Linked DNA regions of Urbifossiella limnaea. The protein of the gene in region 1 interacts with the protein of each later gene in a pairwise test. Links are inferred from orthologs where the notes say so. Each region holds a gene or a part of one and is shown in the gene's direction. Other genes may lie near its edges.

Region 1 (3,127 bases):
GTGAAGGTGGTTCACGTCCGCGTCGGGCAGGAGGTGAAGCCCGGCGAGCCGCTGTTCGAGCTCGACGACCGGCAACTCCTCGCCGAGCAGGCGATCCGCCGCGCGACGCTCGCCAGCGCCCGCGCGTCGCTCCAGAAGCTGCAGGAAATGCCGCGGGCGGAGGAACTGCCGCCGCTGCGCGCGAAGGTGGCCGAGGCGCGGGCGTCCCTCGACGACAAGGTGAAGCAGTACGCCCGCCTCCAGCGGGCCGGCGGCGGCGTGTCCGACGAGGAACTCATCGGCCGCCAGATGGCCGTCGAGGTCGGCAAGGCCCAGGTGGCGAAGGCGGAGGCCGACCTGGCGCTGACCGAGGCCGGGGCGTGGCAGGCCGACAAGCTCGTCGCCGCCGCCGCCGTTGCGCAGGCCGAGGCGCAGCTGGCGCAGTCCGCGACCGAGCTTATGCGGCTCAAGGTGACCGCCCCGTGGATGAGCGCCCCGGACGGCGCCGCGGTGACGTTCCGCGTGCTGCAGGTAAACGTGCGGCCGGGCGAGTACGTGGCCACGGCCCCCGGAACGGCGATGGTGGCGCTCGGCACCGTCGGCCGGCTCCACGTGCGCGTGGACATCGACGAGAACGACATCCCGCGCTTCCGCGCCGGCATCCCCGGCACGGCCAGCCCGCGCGGCAACCCGCGGACGACGTTCCCGCTGCGGTTCGTCCGCGTCGAGCCGTTCGTGATCCCGAAGCGATCGCTGACCGGCGGGAATACCGAGCGGGTAGACACGCGGGTGCTCCAGGTCATTTACGCGATTGACAGCCCGAACCCGGGTCTTTATGTCGGGCAGCAGATGGACGTGTCCTTGAACGCCGCCACGCCATGACCCGCGCCCTGCCGCTGCTGTGCGCCCTCGCGGGCGTCGGCTGCGACGACTCCGACGCCCGCCGGCAGCGCACCGAGCTCGACGGGCTCGTGAAGCAACGGCAGTACCTCACCCTCCACCAGTCGAACCTCCGCATGGCGGCCGACGCCGAGATCGCCGGCCGCCCGCTCGACCAGCTGCCGCCCGACAGCGCCGCCCGCCTCACGGTCTTCCAGGTGCAGTACATCGAGGCCGAGCGCCAGCTCAAGAAGGTGGACGCGGACATCGAGTTGGTACAACAGCCGCAGCAACTGTACTGACCCACACCAGGACACGTCATGGCCGCGATTGCCCCGTCGATCCTGTCCGCCGACTTCGCCCGCCTCGGCGAACACGTCCGCGAGGTGGAAGCCGCCGGGGCCGACCGCGTCCACGTGGACGTGATGGACGGCCACTTCGTGCCGAACCTCAGCATGGGGGCCGTGGTCGTGAAGGGGCTGCGGCCCGCGACCCGGCTGCCGCTCGAGGTTCACCTGATGGTCACCGACCCGGACAAGTTCCTCGACGGCTTCGTGAAGGCCGGGGCCGACAGCCTGATCGTTCATCTCGAAGTGCTCCCCGACCCGCGGCCGATGCTGAAGCACATCCGCGGCACGCTCGGCAAGAAGGCGGGGCTGGCGTTCAACCCCGACCTGCCGGTGAGCCGCGTCGAGCCGTACCTCGCCGACATCGACCTGGCGCTGTGCATGACGGTGTTCCCCGGGTTCGGCGGGCAGGCGTACATCCCCGCGAGCAACGACCGCATCCGCGAGCTGCGCGGGCTGGTGAACCGCATCAACCCGGCGTGCGAGATCGAGGTGGACGGCGGCATTGACGCCACGACGATCGGCGCGGCGGCGGGTGCGGGCGCGAACGTGTTCGTGGCGGGCACCGCGGTGTTCGGCGCGAAAGAAGGTCCCGCCGCGGCGACCCGCCACCTGCGGGAGTTGGCCGCGCGAGCGGCCGGCGGCGGTGCCTGAGCCTACCCGATGTGGCGCGCCAGCCGCAGCGCCAGGCCGCCCAGCGCCCGCACCGGGTTCGCCGCCGTGCTGACCGGCAGCACCGACATGTCGCAGACGTACACGCCGGTGGTGCCGTACACCTTCAGGTTCTCGTCCACGACGGACCGCGGGTTGAACGCCGCGTCGCGGTTCGCCTTCCACGGCATCCGCAGCGTGCCGCAGGCGTGGTGGACGGTGCCCCAGCCGAACGGCCGGAGTTCGTCGTTGATCCCACCGTAGCGCTTCGTCAGCACCTCCACGTCGTTGAATTCGGCGAAGACGCGGTCCCGCGTGTCGTTCAGCATGTTCATGAACTCGGCGGCCGTCTTGTGCCAGCCGGCGACGGCCGGGAACCGCGAGTCGAGCAGGTCGCCGAGGTCGGCGAACCGCTTGAAGCTGACGAACGGCGTGTACCCGTCGTTGGCGTGCGAGTGGATACCGTTCTGGTCGTCCAGGCAGTTGGCGAAGCTGAACTTGATGTCCACCCGCGTCCGGCTCGGGTCGTGGTCGACGAGGCCCGCGGACGGGTCGTTGTTCCGCAGGTGCCAGTACTCGTGGTTCACGTTCATCTCGACGTTGAACGGGTACTGCACGTGGCCGTTGCCGTCGAGCGTCCCCCTGGAATAGACAGGACGATTGCAAAGTCCAGAATTCCGGTTAACGTGTTGACGGGTTGCGAGTTACTCACCTCGGGATGGAGCCCCGATGTCACCCACTTCCGACTCACTGGTCGCCGCGTTCCGCCAACTCACGGACCCTCGCCACCGCCGTGGTGTCCGCCACCCGTTCGCGGGGTTACTGTCCGTCGTCTTCCTGGGGCTGCTGAGCCGGCACCCCGACTTCGCCTCCCTCGCCCGGTGGGCCAAGCGGCACTGGCCGGCCCTCCGGGAGGCGTTCGGGCTGACCCGCCCGTACGCCCCGCACGCGACGACCTACAGCCGCGCGGCCGCCGCCTTCTCGATCGACGAGTTCCGCGGCGCCCTGGCCGGGTGGCTCGCCCGGGTGATGGCCGACGCCCCGACCGCGGCCGCGGTGGACGGGAAGACGAGCAAGCAGGCCCACGACGCCGACGGCGACCCGATCCACGTCCTCAACGTGTTCGCCCACGACGCCCGGGTGTGCCTGGCCGACTGGCCGATCGGGGACGGGAAGGAGACCGAGCCCGAGGTCCTCAAGGCCCACCTGGACGAGTTGTTCGCCGCCTGGCCGTCGCTCCGGGTGCTGACCGGGGACGCCCTGTTCTGCCA
Region 2 (3,249 bases), 1.8 Mb from region 1 along the record:
CCACCCTCGGCGCCGCCTTCGACGAACTCGCCGCCATGCTCGACCGCGTGAAGCAGCCCGAACGGCTCGGCGTGTGCCTCGACACGTGCCACGTCTTCGCCGCCGGCTACCCCCTCGGCACCGCCGCCGACTACGCCGACACCTTCGGCCAGTTCGACCGCCTCATCGGCCTGAAGCGGCTGTGCCTGTTCCACGTCAACGACAGTCTCAAACCGCTCGGCAGCCGGGTGGACCGGCACGCCGGCATCGGCCTCGGCGAGATGGGCGACGAGCCGTTCCGCCGGCTCGTGCGCGACCCGCGCTTCGCCGACATGCCGATGATTCTGGAGACGCCGAAAGAGGACGCCGCGGGCAACCCGATGGACGCGGTGAACCTGGCGCGGCTGAAGGGGTTCGCGGCCCCGCCGTCGTCGAAGCGGAAGCGGCGGGTCGTGTAGCGTGGGCGGCCGAGCATCGGACTTGACATTTCCCGTTCTCCGGTTCAAGCCGGCCGACCGTCGCCGCCGAAACAACTGGCACACACACCGCACCGGACACGGCCGGCCGCGGGGAACGAGGTCGGGGGGCAGGGGCGCACGGCCGGAGGCCGGTCGCCGCCGGCCCCCCGGCCGGTCCGGTTGACCGGCGGCGGCCCCCGACGCCGCCTGGTCCCGGACGTTCCCCGCGGCCGGCTCGTTTTCGAATGAAGGGGTGAAGGGGTGAGCGGGTGAAGGGGTGACGAAAATCACCTCGCTTTCACCCCCTCACCCCTTCACCCCTTCACCCCTTCATGCTATGCCATCGGCATGAACCACACCATTACGGGCGTCACCGCCCGCGAGATCCTCGACAGCCGGGGCAACCCCACCGTCGAGTGCGAAGTCCGACTCGCCTGCGGCACCGTCGGCCGGGCCGCGGTCCCCAGCGGGGCCAGCACCGGGGCGCACGAAGCCGTCGAACTGCGCGACGGCGACAAGGGCCGCTACGGCGGCAAGGGCACCCTCGGCGCCGTGCGTAACGTCAAGGACACGATCGCCCCGGCACTCACCGGCATGAGCGCGCTCGACCAGGTGCGCCTCGACCGCCGCATGATCGAGCTCGACGGCACCCCCAACAAGGGAAAGCTCGGCGCCAACGCCATCCTCGGCGTGTCGATGGCCGCCGCCCACGCCGCGGCCGCCGCCGTGGGCCTGCCGCTGTACCGGTACGTCGGCGGCACCAACGCGGTGACACTGCCGGTGCCGCTGATGAACGTCCTCAACGGCGGCAAGCACGCCGACAGCACGGTCGATTTCCAGGAGTTCATGATCGTGCCGGTGGGCGCCACCACCTTCCGCGAGGCGCTGCGGATGGGGGCCGAGGTGTTCCACAGCCTCAAGAAGGTGCTCCACGACAAGGGGCTGAACACGGCCGTCGGCGACGAGGGCGGGTTCGCCCCGAACATCCCCAGCGCCGACGAGGCGCTCGCCACGATCTCGAAGGCCATCGAGAAGGCCGGGTACAAGCCCGGTGAGCACGTCGCGTTCGCGCTCGACCCGGCCTGCACCGAGCTGTACGAGGAGGCGAAGCACAAGGGGAAGGACGGTTACTGCTTCTTCAAGAGCGCCCCGGACAAGATCATTTCGACCGACGAAATGATCGACCTGTGGGCGGGGCTCGCCGCGAAGTACCCGATCGTGTCGATCGAGGACGGCCTGAGCGAGGACGACTGGGCCGGGTGGAACAAGCTGACGACGAAGCTCGGCGGCAAGGTGCAGCTGGTGGGCGACGACCTGTTCGTGACGAACACGACGCGGCTGGCCCGCGGCATCGCCGAGGGGTGCGGGAACAGCATCCTGGTGAAGGTGAACCAGATCGGCACGCTGACCGAGACGCTGGAGAGCGTGGAGCTGGCGAAGCGGAACAAGTTCACGGCCATCCTGAGCCACCGCAGCGGCGAGACGGAGGACACCACGATCGCCGACCTGGCGGTGGCGACGAACTGCGGCCAGATCAAGACCGGCAGCGCGAGCCGGACGGACCGGATCGCCAAGTACAACCAGCTGCTGCGGATCGAGGAGCAGCTCGGCGGCGCGGCCGTGTACGGCGCCGAGCTGCGGAAGTGACTCAGGGAGCGATTTCACCACCGAGTCACAGAGGGCACAGAGAGAAGACAGAAAGCCGAGAACAGTACCATTCTGAAGAACGGTATTGTCTCGGTTCTTGGTCTTCTCTCTGTGCCCTCTGTGACTCTGTGGTTAATCTTGTTTTATGCCCCCGTTCCTCTCCGACCCGCCGTCCACGGCGTACCTCGTCCTTGCGGCGCTGGTCATCGTCGCCGGCGCCGTCGCGGCCCGGTGGCAGGACCGCAAGCGCGTCGGCATCTTCCTCGTCTCGCTGCTCCTGCTCGGCGGGCTGTACCTGCTCGACCGGCTGAACGCGAGTCCGCGCGAGGAGGCGGTCGAAGGTGTCGGCGCGCTGCTCGACGCGGTCAACCAGCGGCAGCCGGACCGGTTCCTGAGCCACGTCTCCGACTCGTTCGACGCCAAGGGGCTGAAGAAGGCCGACCTGCGCCGCGCCGTCGAGTTGGCCCGCCAGTTCGACGCCAAGGTCGTGGCTTGGAACTTCGACCGCAACCGCGTCGTGTACCACGACACCGACCCGCCGGCGGTGGACGTGGAGTTCGACGCGAAGGCCGAGGGGCCGGGCGGCACGGTGCCCAAGCACGTGAAGGCGACGTTCGTCCGCGACCCGGACGGCAAATACCGGATGCGGTCGTTCGCCACCTACAACATCGTGCAGAAGCAGGCCGAAGAACCGATCCCCGGCCTGGGCAAGTGACGCGCGAGTAACCCGGCCGTGCTGCTGCTGACCCGTCGCGCCCCGTCGCCGATCCCGCTCGAAGTCGAGGGGATCGTTCCCGAGAAGCTGGCCGGGCTCTCGCGACTCGAAGCCGCCAGGCTCCCCGTCTACCACGGCAACCGCACGGAACCGCTCGGCGAGTGGTTCGACGTGGCCGGCGACGCGGCCGACGGCGTGGTCCGCTTCGCCGGCGATACTGCGACCGTGAAGCACGTCGGCGCCGGCATGACGACCGGCCGCGTGGAGGTGGAGGGCGGTGTCGGGATGCACGCCGGCGCGGGGATGCGCGGCGGCTCGCTCACGATTCACGGCGACGCCGGCGACTGGCTCGGCGCCGAGATGAAGGGCGGCCGCATCGCCGTATTCGGCAGCGCAGGAAGTCAGGTGGGGGCGGCGTACCGCGGCTCGCGGCGCGGCATGACCGGCGGC

What was found.
Region 2: the proteins of rpe (region 1) and eno interact in binary tests that used the Escherichia coli proteins (3 or more experiments, as listed by UniProt). The link is inferred for Urbifossiella limnaea from one-to-one orthologs.

What each region holds. Positions count from the first base shown.
Region 1 is NZ_CP036273.1:4,136,516-4,139,642, forward strand. Bases 207-3,018 are described here. They hold rpe (ribulose-phosphate 3-epimerase), read left to right. Parts: upstream 207-1,178; coding sequence 1,179-1,859; downstream 1,860-3,018. Other genes in these bases: ETAA1_RS16930 (HlyD family secretion protein), read left to right, coding at 207-861; ETAA1_RS16935 (hypothetical protein), read left to right, coding at 858-1,160; ETAA1_RS16945 (GMC oxidoreductase), read right to left, coding at 1,862-2,473. In the rest of the region: more of ETAA1_RS16930, read left to right, coding at 1-206. UniProt on the Escherichia coli protein: Catalyzes the reversible epimerization of D-ribulose 5-phosphate to D-xylulose 5-phosphate.
Region 2 is NZ_CP036273.1:2,350,256-2,353,504, forward strand. What follows is about bases 1-2,934. They hold eno (phosphopyruvate hydratase), read left to right. Parts: upstream 1-785; coding sequence 786-2,084; downstream 2,085-2,934. Other genes in these bases: ETAA1_RS09385 (deoxyribonuclease IV), read left to right, coding at 1-437; ETAA1_RS09395 (hypothetical protein), read left to right, coding at 2,230-2,799; ETAA1_RS09400 (formylmethanofuran dehydrogenase subunit C), read left to right, coding at 2,818-2,934. In the rest of the region: more of ETAA1_RS09400, read left to right, coding at 2,935-3,249. UniProt on the Escherichia coli protein: Catalyzes the reversible conversion of 2-phosphoglycerate (2-PG) into phosphoenolpyruvate (PEP). It is essential for the degradation of carbohydrates via glycolysis.